Regions from separate parts of the Paenibacillus sp. GP183 genome, predicted to be linked through region 1. Evidence: predicted binding sites of a transcription regulator. Region 1 holds the regulator's gene; the other holds the start of a gene.
The links. Region 1 encodes Rex, which represses fermentation and respiration genes when NADH is low (regulators of the CRP and FNR family bind a similar motif). Its sites were predicted from a motif close to TTGTGAAATATTTCACAA; they were not measured.
Positions count from the first base shown of each region.

Region 2: the regulator Rex is predicted to act here: its motif matches at 1,750-1,767, upstream of BLV33_RS10860 (cytochrome ubiquinol oxidase subunit I).

Region 1 is NZ_FNSW01000001.1:1,355,012-1,366,301, reverse strand. Features, by position in the region: gene panB (3-methyl-2-oxobutanoate hydroxymethyltransferase) at 1-69, shown strand, start outside; gene panC (pantoate--beta-alanine ligase) at 76-999, shown strand; gene panD (aspartate 1-decarboxylase) at 1,005-1,388, shown strand; gene BLV33_RS06725 (tetratricopeptide repeat protein) at 1,419-2,009, shown strand; gene dinG (ATP-dependent DNA helicase DinG) at 2,087-5,014, shown strand; gene BLV33_RS06715 (redox-sensing transcriptional repressor Rex) at 4,947-5,567, shown strand; partial or broken gene BLV33_RS30635 (biosynthetic peptidoglycan transglycosylase) at 5,733-6,427, shown strand; gene BLV33_RS29895 (transglycosylase domain-containing protein) at 6,485-8,218, shown strand; gene BLV33_RS06705 (DUF47 domain-containing protein) at 8,636-9,265, opposite strand; gene BLV33_RS06700 (amidohydrolase) at 9,522-10,817, shown strand; gene BLV33_RS06695 (cell wall elongation regulator TseB-like domain-containing protein) at 10,831-11,290, shown strand, end outside.
Region 2 is NZ_FNSW01000001.1:2,183,193-2,186,957, forward strand. Features, by position in the region: gene BLV33_RS10845 (serine hydrolase domain-containing protein) at 1-179, opposite strand, end outside; gene BLV33_RS10850 (serine hydrolase) at 152-421, opposite strand; gene BLV33_RS10855 (Rrf2 family transcriptional regulator) at 801-1,301, opposite strand; gene BLV33_RS10860 (cytochrome ubiquinol oxidase subunit I) at 1,991-3,340, shown strand; gene BLV33_RS10865 (cytochrome d ubiquinol oxidase subunit II) at 3,337-3,765, shown strand, end outside.

The DNA.
Region 1 (11,290 bases):
CCCGGTCCCGAGCATTCATTTCATATGGATCATGATGTGATCCAATACTTAAATGGGGACAAGGAGTAGACTGTCATGGAAGTGATCACACGCATTTCACAGCTTAGAGACTGTCTTGCAAGTCATCGGCTGAATCAAGGCCCGGATAGGGTGAAAGTTGGTTTAGTTGCTACAATGGGCTTTCTGCATGCAGGACATGCAAGCTTGATCAAGGCAGCCAAAGCGCAGACCGATATCGTTGTGCTTAGTATATTCGTAAATCCGCTGCAGTTTGGGCCGAATGAAGATTTTGATAAATATCCGCGGGATGCCGAGCGTGATTTGCATTTGGCGGAAGCCGAGGGTGTCGATATCGTTTTTGCGCCTTCCGTTGAAGAAATGTATCCCGGACCCATGAAAACAACTGTATCTGTCAGCGGATTGACCGCAAGGCTGTGCGGTGCTACGAGGCCTGGGCATTTTGATGGAGTGGCCACGGTTGTAAGTAAACTGTTCCATATTGTACAGCCGGATAAAGCCTTTTTTGGGCAAAAGGATGCTCAGCAAATAGCCGTGATTCAGCAGATGGTGAGTGATCTGAATTTCCCTGTGGACATTGTCCCATGTCCGACACTGCGGGAAGCCGACGGATTGGCGATGAGCTCCAGAAATGTGTATTTGAGCGAAGCTGAGCGGCGACAAGCCTTGGTGCTGTCTCAATCCTTAGCTATTGCAGCAGATTTTATCAGGGACCATCCGCAGTTCTCAGCTGAAGAGCTTATGAGTGAAATCAGTAACCATATTCGCACAGCTTCGCTCGGTGAGATCGACTATATCGAGGTATTAGCCTATCCTTCATTAGAGCCTTTCAAAAGAAGTGATGAACTGGAAAGCGATCAAGTGATTGTCGCGTTAGCCGTCAAGTTCAGCAAGGCCAGACTTATCGATAATCAGCTATTTTCCAACAAATTCAGCAAGTCCGATCTCATCGATAATCAACTAATTTCCTTGAGGAAGTGATTGTTATGTTTAGAACGATGATGAAATCCAAAATCCACCGCGCCACCGTTACCGAAGCCAACCTGAACTATGTTGGAAGTATTACCATTGATGAAAATTTAATTGATCTTGTCGATATGTACCCTAATGAAAAAGTGCAAATAGTGAATAATAATAACGGAGCCAGACTTGAAACCTACATTATTCCAGGTCCTCGAGGCTCGGGGGTCATATGCCTTAACGGCGCAGCAGCAAGACTGGTTCAAACGGGCGATACGATTATCATCGTGTCCTATGCCATGATGACGGAGGAAGAAGCGAGGAAGCATCAACCGACGATTGCCATAATGGGAGCGGGTAATCAGGTCGCGCAGCTGCTTAAAGAAGAAATCCATTCGACTGTGATGTGAATACAAACTCTGGTTGTAGCGAGGTGCAGCATGTTCAAGCATGTTTTTTCCACCATGAACGAGGTGTTGGATGAAATTCTGAGCGGATATCCCAATTCAGTCGGCGAGGAAAAAGCGGCGCTTGAGGAGCAGCTTCAGGTTCTGAAGGCGATGAGCGATGAATGTATCGAAAGCTGGCTTTTATTCGAAGAGAAGCTGGGAACTTTTTATGGAGCACTGCCGAAGACAGCCCAACATTTACATGAGGAGCTGCTTGAGCTCGAGCTGTCCGGCAAGATGACCTCCGAATTTTCAAAAGGGCAGGGCTATTACAAGTTGTTTATGTACGATCAGGCCATAGATGAATTTGAAGCGCTCGTTCGGCTGCAGCCTGATTTTTTATTGGCCCGTATTTATTTGGCCATGGGTTATCTTCGTAAAGGCGACTTTCATGAGGCTTACCGCCATTTTCAGTTCTTGCTGCCGCTGACGGATAACACAAAGATGAAGGCAATTTCCTACAATGCCATGGGATGCATTCAGGTTCAGAATAAAAATATGCAAATCGCGTATGAATATTTCAAAAAGGCGTACCATCATGATCCCACCACGATGGAATCATTTCTTCATTTGGAGGAATAAGATCTTAGCTATTCCCTTTTGCCAAAGGAATTTGGTATGCTAGGAAAAGGGGATAACGAAGGGATTGAAGGTATAAAGTGAAATTTGCAGTTTTGGATTTTGAAACGACGGGGAGCCAGGCCGCCGATGAAATTATTCAGGTCGGGCTCGTTATCATAGATGGCTTTGAAATCGTCCACAGGTATACTTCCTTGGTCAATCCGGGGATTTGTATACCTTCTTTGATTACGACTTTAACCGGTATCACGGACGAGATGGTTGAGCATGCACCGGTTCTTGATCAAGTGATGACCGAAATGTTTCCGCTTTTATTTGACTGCGTGCTGGTTGGGCATCATATCCCATTCGATCTGGGATTTTTGCAGAAAGGCTTGATCAGCAGCGGTTTTCCAGCTTTTGAAGGAAGAGTCCTGGATACCATCGATGCGCTGCGCATTTTATTTCCATCGCTTACCAGCTTTCAGCTTGGCATGGTTGCAGGAACCTTCGGGCTTCATCATGACAGACCCCATCAAGCGGATAGCGATGCAGAAGTTACAGCCGAGCTGTGGATCATTTGCATGCAGCGTTTGGTGGGTCTGCCGCTGCTGAGTGTACAAAGATTAAGCCAGATTTTTGAGCCGGATGCCAGTGATTTGGGTTGGTTTATGGATGAAATTCGCGCATTTAAAGAAGCAGAAACAGCTGTAGATATGGACACACATCGATATTTCAGACAATTTACGGTGAATGTTGGAGACTGGGGCGAAGAGGAATCGGAGCGGGAGGAGGAGACGCTAAAGGCTCTGGAGACCCCATTTCCTGATTTTTATAAAGACATAAAAAAGTCTCTTCAAGATAAATTTGAAGTTTATGAAGACCGGGTATCGCAAGAGCAGATGGTTCAAGAGGTTGAGGATTCACTGGAGTCCGAGCAGCATCTGATGATTGAAGCAGGTACCGGGACTGGCAAATCGCTCGGGTATCTAATCCCCTCCCTATACTATGGACTCAAGCATGACAAAAAGGTGATTGTCAGTACACATACGATTAATTTGCAGGAACAGCTGCGCGAGCGGGATATTCCCTTGCTTAGCGAGATATTCCCGGTGCCCTTCCAAGCAGCCGTGCTTAAGGGGAGAAGCCATTATTTGTGCCTGCGCAAATTTGAGAATAAGCTGAGTATGAGAGATTATGAGAATGGCAAAGAGGATCCGATTACTGCGGGGCAGATGGTTGTCTGGCTTGGCGAAACCAAGAACGGGGACGAGGAAGAGATTCATTTTGGCAATAAAGGGCGGCAGTTTTGGCATACGGTCGCCAGCGATACGGATTCTTGCCTGAACAGGCAGTGTCCCTGGTTCAAGAAGTGCTTTTATCACAGGGCTCGAAATGATGCAAATGCAGCTGATTTAGTCATAACCAATCATTCCATGCTGTTTACGGACATGAAAGCGGAAGGCCGGCTGCTTCCGCAATATAAGAATCTGATCATTGATGAGGCTCATCATTTTGAAGAAGTGGCTAGCAAGCATTTGGGGATAGAACTCCATTCTTCGGCGTTTCTTCATACCCTGCAGTGGCTCTATAAGGACAATCGAAGCGGTCAGCTGCCCATGCTGCGCTTCCGGCTGCAAAAGTTTGAGGAGGAAGAGCGAGCGGCTGGATGGTGCCAGGTCATAGATACTCTATATCCAAAGGTTGTACTGATTAAAGAAGAATGGGATCGTTTGAGTGAGAGCCTCTATGAGCTTGTTTCCTCCAAAAGCGATGCCTCCCAATCGGAGTCCGGTCAATTTGTGCTTCGTGTAAGGGAGGATCATCTGCCGCAAATGTGGCCCGAACTTTTGATCATGGAAGAAAGCATTTTCCTGAATGCCAGTGAGATTGTTCGCATTCTTGAAAAGCTGGTTAATGAAATCAAGGATGTCCAGGACAAATATGAAGTACAGAGCTTGATTACAGATTTGGGCGGGATTCTCAAAGAACTCTATGGACACAGAGACGCGCTGCATTTCTTTATGAAAATGACGGATAAGGCTTATGTTTATTGGATGGAAGCCGGAGCTTATTCCAAGTCGAAATCTTTGCAATTGATCAGTGTTCCTACTGATGTCAGCTCACTTCTGCAGCAGCACTTCTTTGACACTAAAGACAGTATTGTGATGACATCGGCGACATTATCCGTGAATCGTTCCTTCCAATACTCGGCCGATCAATTAGGGCTGCAAATTCCCGAGAATGAAGAAAAAGGCGGCAAAGTTCGAACGGTTCAATTGCCTTCACCTTTTAATTATAGAGAGCAAGCGCTTGTTTGTATCCCCAGAGATTTTCCGGGAATCAAGGGTTCCATGGGAGACCAAGTATTTATTAAAGCTCTGATTGACTCTTTAAGTGAGGTAGCTCTAGCTACTCATGGGCGAATGCTTGTATTATTTACTTCAAGCCGAATGCTGAAGCAGATTTATTCTGGTTTGAAGGAACGGCTTCAGCCGCATTCCATCAGTGTTTTGGGGCAAGGCGTGGACAGCGGCAATCGCAGCAAGCTAACGCGGCTGTTCCAGGATAACCATTCCTGTGTTCTGCTGGGCACAAGCTCCTTTTGGGAAGGGGTCGATATCCCGGGAGACGCATTAAGCTGCTTGGCCATTGTAAGATTGCCTTTTCAGCCGCCCAACCATCCTTTAGTTGAGGCCAAAAGCGAGAATATTAAGAAGCGCAATGAGAATCCGTTTATGAAGTTTTCGGTACCGCAGGCGGTCATTCGATTCAAGCAGGGCTTCGGAAGGCTTGTGAGAAGAGCGTCGGATAAAGGCGTTGTCATCATTTATGATACCCGCGTCATAGACACACAGTACGGCAAATATTTCTTGTATTCACTGCCTGGCCCCAAGATCGAGCACATGAATACCGAGCAGATGGTACCAAGAATCCAGGAATGGATGGGTGAAAAAAGCCATGAAAACAATAAAAATATCCGAAGCGGTAGTTCGAAGGCTGCCGATCTACCTGCGGTTTCTGAATGAGCTGACGATGAAAAACATAAATACCGTTTCTTCGCAGGATTTGGGCCTGAAGTTGGACCTGAATCCCGCGCAAATCCGCAAGGATCTGGCTTATTTTGGCGAGTTTGGCAAGAAGGGCATCGGTTACGATGTCGCCTATCTGATTGAGAAAATCCGCCAGATATTGAAGCTGGACAAGCAAATACCAGTAGCCTTGGTCGGAGCGGGAAATTTGGGCCGCGCCTTATGCAATTATAATGCTTATTTAAATGATCAGATGAAAATCGTTGCTGTATTTGATGCTTCACCCGGTAAAGTAGGGGAAACGATCAATAACCTGATCGTACAGCCCATGGAGGAGCTCCGTGAGACGATAAAGAAGCTGAATGTAAGAATCGGGATAATTACGGTTCCTGCATTGGAAGCGCAAAATGTCGCAAATCAGTTCATTGAATCAGGTACCGAGGCCATTCTGAACTTTGCACCCATCAATATTAAGGTGCCGGGCGAAGTCCGCGTGCATCATGCGGATTTCACTACCGAGCTGCAAAGCTTGGCTTATTATCTGGATTGAAGTAGCTTTTAATAATTAGCCTAGCCTACACACTGCCAAGCGTGTAAGGCTAGGTTTTTTTTGTTGAATTTCCATAATGGATTACTCCATGTTTGGCCTCCTTTGTTTCGTGGTAATGACGATTAAAGAGATTGCATTCACATCCAAGTACTGCGGGGGCTGGACATGAATCAGAATGAAGAAGGCAAACAAACACAGGCAACCCAAAAAGCAAAGAAAAAACCCATGCTTAGAACCTTCTTGAAGGTGGTTGGCATCTGCAGCTTGTTCCTCTTTATCGTATTTCTTGCGGCTGGAGGATGGGCTTATAAGACAGCTGTAGCCATGTATGACCATGCGGACATATCCAAGCTGGGCAAGGAACCGCCGAGCCCGACTGTGATTTATGATGTCAATGGCAATGTTGTTACAGAGATTAGCAATTCGCGCATGGAGTACCTGCCCTATGACAAGTTTCCAAAATCGCTCGTAGACGCCATTGTTTCCGTAGAGGATTCACGCTTTTATGAGCATAAAGGTGTGGATTTACAAGGTCTTGGCCGTGCTTTATACACCAATCTGCGAAATCATACGGTGGTGCAGGGGGGAAGTACCATCACCCAGCAATTGGCCAAGCTTATGCTTATTCTTCTGAGCAGTCACTCTCCCGCAAAGTCAATGAGGCCATTGCTGCCGTAAAAATAGAGCAGAACTACAGCAAAAAACAAATATTGGAAATGTATTTGAATTACATATACTATGGCGAAGGAGCATATGGGATTCAGAGGGCTGCACAGATCTATTTTGGCAAAGACGCCTCCGAGCTTACATTGGCTGAATCCGCAATGTTGGCTGGATTACCGAAGGCTCCAAACAACTATTCTCCGGTTGATAATCCCGGTAAAGCCAAAGACCGCCGGAATCTGGTGCTGAATCTGATGGCTGATCAGGGACGCATTACTGCAGATCAGCGCAATAAAGCTACAGCTGAACCCATACGTCTGGCCGACAAATCGATTTTGGCTGAAACGAATAAATACCCTTCCTATGTGGATCATGTCATCCATGAAGCAACCGATAAATTTAAATTAAGTGAACAGGAAGTACTTACCTCCGGCCTCAAGATTTATACAAATCTGGATCCGAAAGTCCAGGATGCCGCTGAATCGGTATACAGCAATCCGAAAATGGTTCCGGAGGACAAGGGTGGACTTCAGAGCGCAATCGCCATCCTTGATGCGAAAACGGGAGCTATTCGCGGATTAGTCAGGGGATTGAGCAAAGATCGCATATTCCGCGGGTTTAATGCGGCAACGCAATTAAAGCGTCAACCCGGTTCATCGCTTAAGCCGATAGTCGCCTATGCACCTGCCCTGATTCAGGGCTTTAAGCCGACTGATTTGATCGACGATGAAGAAACGGACTTTAACGGATATAAGCCAAACAATTACGGAGATAAATTTCATGGTTGGGTAACCATGGAGGAAGCATTGGTTCAATCCTACAACGTACCCGCGGTGGCCATGTTGAAAGAAGTTGGGATTACTAAAGGAATGGATATGGTCAAACAGGCGGGGATTCCTTTGACTTCAGGCGACCGTACCTTCGGCTTGGCGCTTGACGGAATGCAGGAAGGCACTTCTCCGCTTATCATGGCTCAAGCCTACACCATGTTCGCCAATTCCGGTGAGCTGTCCGAGGCATATGCCATTATAAAAATTGTCACACGGAACGGAAAGACTATCAAAGAGGCAGCACCGGTAAATCGCAAGATTTTGGATCCATCCGTCGCTTACACGATGACGACTATGCTGCAGAAGGTTGTAACTCAAGGAACTGGGATGAATGCGAATATGAACTGGCCGGTAGCCGGTAAAACCGGAACGACGCAGCTACCCGATGCAGCGGAATTTAAGGACAAGAAAGTAAACCAGATAGACGGTTCCAAGGACGCATGGTTCGTCGGATATACACCGGAGCTGGTGGCTGCAGTTTGGCTGGGCTATACAAATACCAATCGGGATCATTATTTGACAACAACCGGAGGCAAGTACCCGGCGGCGATCTTTAAGGAAGTGATCAGCCAGGTTGTGAAGGATAAGCAAGCCACTGCCTTCGCTATGCCCAACGGGTATCGATTGCCGGATGGCGAGATTAAGCGGATCAATCCATCAGCGGAATATCTCGCGACGATGATGGCCTTTGCAAAGCAGGATGCGCCAACGGTATCTAAAGATGTACTGACGCCGATCAACACAGGATCGGCAAGCCCGTCACCAAGCGTCAGCCCGATTACGGGGACTCCGACACAGATGCCTGACAACGGCGGAGGGGTTGGAGCTAGTGCGGGAGCTGGCGCAAGTACGGGAGCCGGTGCGGGAACGGGCGCAGGTACGGGAAGCGGGGAAGGAGCGGGGGGCGCAGGAGCAGGTGCGGGAGCAGGAAGCGGTACGGGACTAGGCGCCGCGGCGTCAGCTACACCGCTAGCGACACCGTCGGCGACACCGAAGCCATCTGCGGCGCCGACGAATACGCCTGTGGCGTCGCCTCCGCCAGCGTCAACAACGCCGAAAGCCTCGACCTCACCGAAGCCTTCGGCGACACCGGTGCCATCGGGCGTGAGCGCCAGCAGTTCGGCGCCAAGCAGCACACCTGGCGGCAATGTCCGCTGAGAAACAGCAAACATACAAAAGGGCTATTCCAAAGGCCATGAAAATGGCAGATGGAACGCCCTTTTTTGTTAGACTTTTGCTTTCATAGCATGTGGCTCTTCTCGCAGAGGCTCCAATTTCTTGCTTCGAAAAAAAGGCGTAAAATACATCTAAATCACCCGATAATAAATGGTCCTACATTAGTAGTGTGTAAAATACGGCTTAATTCATAGTTTTCTACCAATCTTCTCAATATTTCGTGCGATTAGGACGTAAGATACGTCTTATTCCGAAAGTTACCCTATAAATCTCCATTAGTAGACGTAAAATACGTCTTATCACAATCAAGCTACTGTTACCACCATCCCATACCTCACCTTTAGCCGCCTTAACCCAAACTTTATACCGTCGTTGCCTATCTATCCCCCTTGTTGATCCTCATGAGTAACGAAGAACAACAGTTTCCAGAATATTGGCTACGTCTTCGCAGGCGTCGGTGGTTTGTTCCAAGCGTTCATATATTTCTTTCAGGTTAAAATCCTGGTAAGGGTCTCTTTTAGCCAGGAAAATTTGTCGGATTCCTTCACGCATCAAACGGTCACCTTCATTTTCAAGGCTGTTGATGATCACTGTATGCTCGGTTATTTGCATATATTTTTTCTTGGAGAGCAGCTTGAATGCATCGAGAATATGTTGGCATGAGGACACAAGGACAGCCGAAAATTCTTTCATGACATCATCAGAGCTGTCAATATTCAAGTAATCAAACCGGGCAATTGCAGCTTCGACCCCATCCGTCACATCATCCAGCTTAGAGGCCAGCTCCATGATATGTTCGCTGTCCAGAGGCGTTTTGAACCCTTTATTATTTAAACCTTTGAAAATTTGATGTGTGATGGAATCGGCTTTGTGCTCCAAATTCCTAATGGTTTCCACATAAGCTGTTGGCGGCTTTTCTCCCATCATCGCAATCCGGAACATTTGCGCGGATTCAAGCGCAATTTCTGCGGCTTGGATCAGCAATTGGAGAAAATCAGTTTCTTCTTTTCTGGCAAAGATTGGGGTCATTTCGGCCTCCTTAAAATGTTCGGCAGAGTACTTACTAATCTTCATGCATCTGCTGAGTATTTAATAAACTTTACATAATATTCATAAATTTGTACTCAAAAACAATCAAAAATATGTAGAAAACTCACAATCTTAAAAATATCATAACATTTTGGTAATGTATAAGGGAATTCTTGATTTTACAGGCGTGAAGTTGTACATTGGAAAAGATGATATTTTGAGCCAAGTCGCGCGCAGAGAGAGGTCTATACATACCATGAAAAAAACTTTAATTACGAACGGTATTTTCGTTACGGTAGATGAAACAGCCCCTTTGATAAAAGGCTGTATGGTTATAGAGGGTAATCGCATCGCCTATCTAGGCGACCATATTCCCGAGCCGATTGAGCAATATGATGACGTAGTGAACGGCAGCAATAAGCTGTATATGCCTGGTTTGGTTAACACACATGGACATGCGGCTATGTCTTTGCTGCGCGGCTATGGTGACGATCTGGCGCTGCAAATTTGGCTAGAAGAAAAAATGTGGCCGATGGAAGCCAAATTTTCGGCTAATGATGTTAAGTGGGCAACCTTACTGTCGATTCTGGAAATGGTTAAAGGCGGAACAACGACTTTTGTGGATATGTATGATCATATGAATGAGGTAGCCAAGGCCGTGGAGCAATCCGGAATGCGGGGAAGCTTGTGTCGCGGAGTCATTGGAATATGTCCTCCGGATATTCAGGATGCCAAGCTGAAGGAAGCGACGGAATTTGCCAAAGAATGGCATGGTGCTGCAGATGGCCGAATTACAACCATGATTTCACCGCATTCTCCATATACTTGCCCGCCTGATTATATTGAAAGGTTCGTGCAGGCAGCGCATGATTTGAATTTACCTATACATACGCATATGTCCGAAACGTCGCGTGAGGTATTTTTTAATGAGCAGCAATACGGTTTAAGACCAGCTGCGCATTTGGAAAAGTGTGGAGTGTTTACCAGACCGACTCTGATAGCTCACGGCGTTCATTTGACAGACGATGAGATTGCTATTCTGGCTGCGCATAAAGTGAATGTATCTCATAATCCCGGCAGCAATCTTAAGTTGGCGAGCGGGATCGCTCGTGTGCAGGATCTTCAGCTTGCTGGAGTAAAGGTTTCCCTAGGTACGGATTCGGCAGCATCCAACAACAATTTGGATATGTTTGAAGAAATGCGCTTAGCTGCGCTAATTCACAAAGGTGCGACCGGAGATCCGCTCGCGATCCCAGCCAAAGAAGCTTTGAAGATGGGAACTCTTACCGGAGCTGAGTCTCTTTGGCTCGAGAATTTGGGGCAACTAAAGCCTGGAATGAGAGCCGATTTTATCGCGCTTGATCTGGATCAACCGCATTTTCTGCCCAAAACGGATTTTGTTTCACATATTGTTTACTCGGCGTCAGCCAAAGATGTGACTGATGTGTGTGTAGATGGTCAATGGATTGTCCGCGGAGGCGAATGCCTGACTCTGGATGAGGAACGAATCAAACGTGAATTCGAGCTTTGCTTTGACAAACTGATTGGTTAGGAGCTGAAACAACTTGACTTGGAGAAGAGTAACGGTTATCGGTATTTTCATCCTGGTCACTTTGATTTTTTTTCTCAGCCGTTTCTATATGAACGTTCAGCATGAGCATTGGGCCGATGGAGCTTCCGCGGTTGAAACCGCCTATCAGAAGTCTATTTTGGCAAAAGCTACTAAGGTTGAAGCTTTCTATGGTGACAAACCTATGAAAATTATTTTCGGAGAAGATAAAATCGGCCAAAAGGTGATCGTGTGGGTTTCAGATAATGACGTTCATTCTGAAATGGCGGCAGAAGGATTTACTGAGGAGCAAGTGCGCACTATGGTACTGAAGAAAGATCCGAGTATTGAGTTGCTCCGCGTGATGCCTGGTATGATTGAAGGCAAATATATTTGGGAAGTTTTTTATAAAAAGAAGCTGGATACAGGTACCCGATACTTCTATGATTATTACAATTTTCAAGATGGGACATATT
Region 2 (3,765 bases), 820 kb from region 1:
ACCATCTCAGGGGTTACCCCTCTAGGCATCTGAGGTATGCCAGCCTGATGGGTTAAAACGTCGCGGACCGTGATGCTCTCTTTACCATGCGCCGCGAATTCTGGCCAATAAAAAGAAACAGGCACATCGTAATCTAGCATTCTTGCTTCAGCTAATTGATGAATGACGGTTGAAACAATCCCTTTACCTGATGAGTAAACGGTAAAAAGCGTATACCAGTCACGGGCTGCTTAGTTGTGTCATCTGCAATTCCGGCCCATGCGTCAATAACCAGCTTGCCATCCAAGTACACGGCAACTTGCAAGCCCTTTTCAGTCCCGCTATGAACCAGTTCATCGAGAAGCGTTTGAATACGAGCTTGCGGTTCTGACATCAAGTCATATCTGTATGGCAATTGTTCGTTAAATTGTTTGGAATCCATTAGTAAAATCCTCCTTGTGTTAAAAGATTGAACGAAACCGGCTATGTGTCTCCGAATAATGAAGCTAAAATACACGTTACGGCCGTCATACAAACAGCGAGGATACTCCTCCAATGTACCAGCTGATGAGCGCAAGGCTTGATTAAGCCTACTTATAAACTAATCTGCCCTAAATAAATAAAGTGCAGTTAACCTCAAAAAAATCACTTAATTTTGCATATACAATGAACGGCGCCTGTTCATTTGCAAATGCCATACTGCAATATAACTAAGCACAGTATGAAGTGAAATAAAATGCAGTTACAATTTAACTGCAATCCACTCAGACACAGTATAAGGGTTGTGAAGATACATTGCAAGCGGGAAAAGAAAAAATTGACTAGGTGAAATCGATATCTTTCATCACTTCTGCTAATGTGTGCTGATTAAGCAGCATAATTGTCTGCTTTTGTATTTCCTCCTTAATGGATAGAAGCCGCATTTCAAGCTCTTTCGCGTAGGTACCACAACCTGCTTGCGTTTCCGATTCGCAGCATGCTTCCATTCTCGTACCTCGCTTCTTACCCTCGATTCCGCAATCTATATTCATTTCCTGCTCAACGCAAGCCGAATCATCTACAGCCAAGAAAATATCCGCAAGGGTAATATGATTCGGATCACGTAGCAAACTATATCCCCCATCACGTCCTTCTCTTGCTTCAACAATACTTGCTTGAGCAAGCTGTATCAAAACCCTTCGGAGAAAAGTCGCATGGGAATTCACTTTTTTGGCAATGACCACGCTGGATAACGCTCCGCCGCTTTGCGCAAGCCAAATAAGGGCGTGAACGGCAATCCCGAATCGAGGTGGTCCAATTTTAATGCTACTGTTTATACCCACAATGATCCCTCCTCCTTTGCAGTTTATCTCAATATCGCGCAATAAAGCAAGAAACGATCAATTCCGCGGCAACCTCGACGCCATATATGCGGAAAGTCCTGGAAATTTAGATGTATGACCCCTATTTACCCAGAGAAAAACGAAGAACGGCCCTTTCGCAAATGATGCGAACAGAGGCCGTTTTTTTTGCATTGTTCCACGGAAGATGCTAATCAGCTGCCGCGTGAAAGTGGATCCATCCACTACTCCTGAATAGTGACCCCCGCCCTGTCAAGTTAGGGGCATTCCGTTTACTTTTGCAAACTTCATTAAAGAACTCTTACAACCATTAAACAACTTAATCACTAGTTAAAGGACTCTATTTATCATTAAAGATCTCTAATTATCTACATCATTTTTTTTCATTTCACAACTTTGTAATACACTGTTCAATCCTCTATCACAATTGTTGTGAATTTAATCACATACTTTCAATTAAAACGTGTAATATAATAGATATCTCCACTATTTCCTTAATGGCAGGTGACCTCGATGGATAAATTCAAAAAACAGGAAAAAGCACTGATCATCGTATGTATGGTCGTGGCTGCCGTCATGCTTCTTTCGTTTATCCGCCACCTTTTTTCATAAGCGTTTCACGTGTATCCATTACGATTAATAAAGATTAGCATCTAAAGGAGTTGATCTGCATGGCTTACGATCCGGTGCTTTACAGCCGCATGCTGACGGAGCTGACGCTCGGGTTTCACATCATTTTCGCGACCATCGGGGTCGGCGTTCCGATCATGATCGCACTGGCCGAATGGACGGGCATCCGGCGGGGCGATCCTTACTACACGCTGATGGCTCGCCGCTGGGCGCGCGGCTTTGTGATCACCGTCGCCGTCGGCGTTGTCACCGGCACGGCCATAGGCTTGCAGCTCAGCTTGCTGTGGCCAAGCTTCATGCGGATTGCCGGTCAGGCTATCGCGCTGCCGCTGTTTTTGGAAACCTTCGCCTTCTTCTTTGAGGCGATCTTTCTTGGGATCTACCTGTACACCTGGGATCGCTTCAAAAAACCGATCACTCACTTCCTGCTCGTGATTCCCGTCATCATCGGTTCGTCGATGTCCGCCTTTTTCATCACAACCGTGAACGCGTTCATGAATATGCCGCAAGGCTTCAAGCTCAAAGACGGCGCCATTACAGATATTCAGCCGCTTGTGGCGATGTTCAATCCGGCTACACCGACGAAGGTCTCTCACGTGCTGGCTTCCTCCTACATGACCTGTGCCTTTATCTTGGCCGCTATTGCTGCTTACTCTCTGCTCAAAAAACGCAACAATCTCTACCACCGCAAAGCGCTCAAGCTCACTATGACAGCTGCACTCATATTCTCAATTTCAACCGCTTTAATTGGAGACTTGTCCGGTAAATTCCTGGCCAAATACCAACCGGAGAAGCTGGCTGCGGCGGAATGGCATTTTGAAACAGCAAACAAGGTACCACTCGTCTTGGGCGGCATCCTTACCAAAGATAATGAAATCAAGTATGGGCTTAAGCTCCCCTATGCGCTTAGCATTTTAGCTGGCGACTCTCCATATGCGAAGGTACAAGGCTTAAATGCAACTCCTGTTAACGAACGTCCGCCGCTGTTTGTCCATTACCTATTTGACTCGATGGTCACAATTGGCATTTTCCTTGCGTTTCTTTCGATGCTTTACCTTTGGATGGTTCGTAAGTTCAAGAACGGCAAGTATCCGCGCTGGTTATTACGGCTCATCGTCTGGTCCGGACCGCTGGCCATGCTCGGAATTGAATTCGGCTGGGTCTATGCCGAGGTCGGCCGACAGCCCTGGATCCTGAGGGGCTATATGAAAACACACGAAGGAGCGACTACCTCCACCCACGTAGATTTAATGCTGGTATTGTTCTGTTTGCTCTACTTCGTACTTGGATTCACAGCCATCAAGGTATTGAGCAAGCTGTTCAAAAACAGTAAAGTACATGAGGAATTAATCGCAGTCGGAATCGAGAAAGAAGGAGATGAACCGCGATGAGTTACGAAATCCTGGGAATTACAGTGCTTTGGATTTTCCTGTACGGCTATCTCATCGTGGCTTCGATTGATTTTGGCGCCGGGTTCTTTAGTTATTTTGCCCATGTGACCGGTAAAAAGCATTTAGTTCAAAAGGTCATTGAGCGGTATCTCAATCCCGTGTGGGAAGTAACCAATGTGTTCCTTGTTTTCTTCTTCGTGGGGATTATCGGTTTCTTTCCGGAAACGGCCTATTACTATGGAACCTCTCTGCTCGTTCCGGGCAGCGTAGCGATCATCCTGCTTGCCATTCGGGGTGCCTATTATGCTTTCGGAAACTACGGTCAAAAACAAAACAGCTTGTACATCTTCCTCTATGGAGCAAGCGGTTTACTGATCCCTGCCTCTCTTTCGACCGTCCTGACTATTTCGGAAGGCGGGTTTATG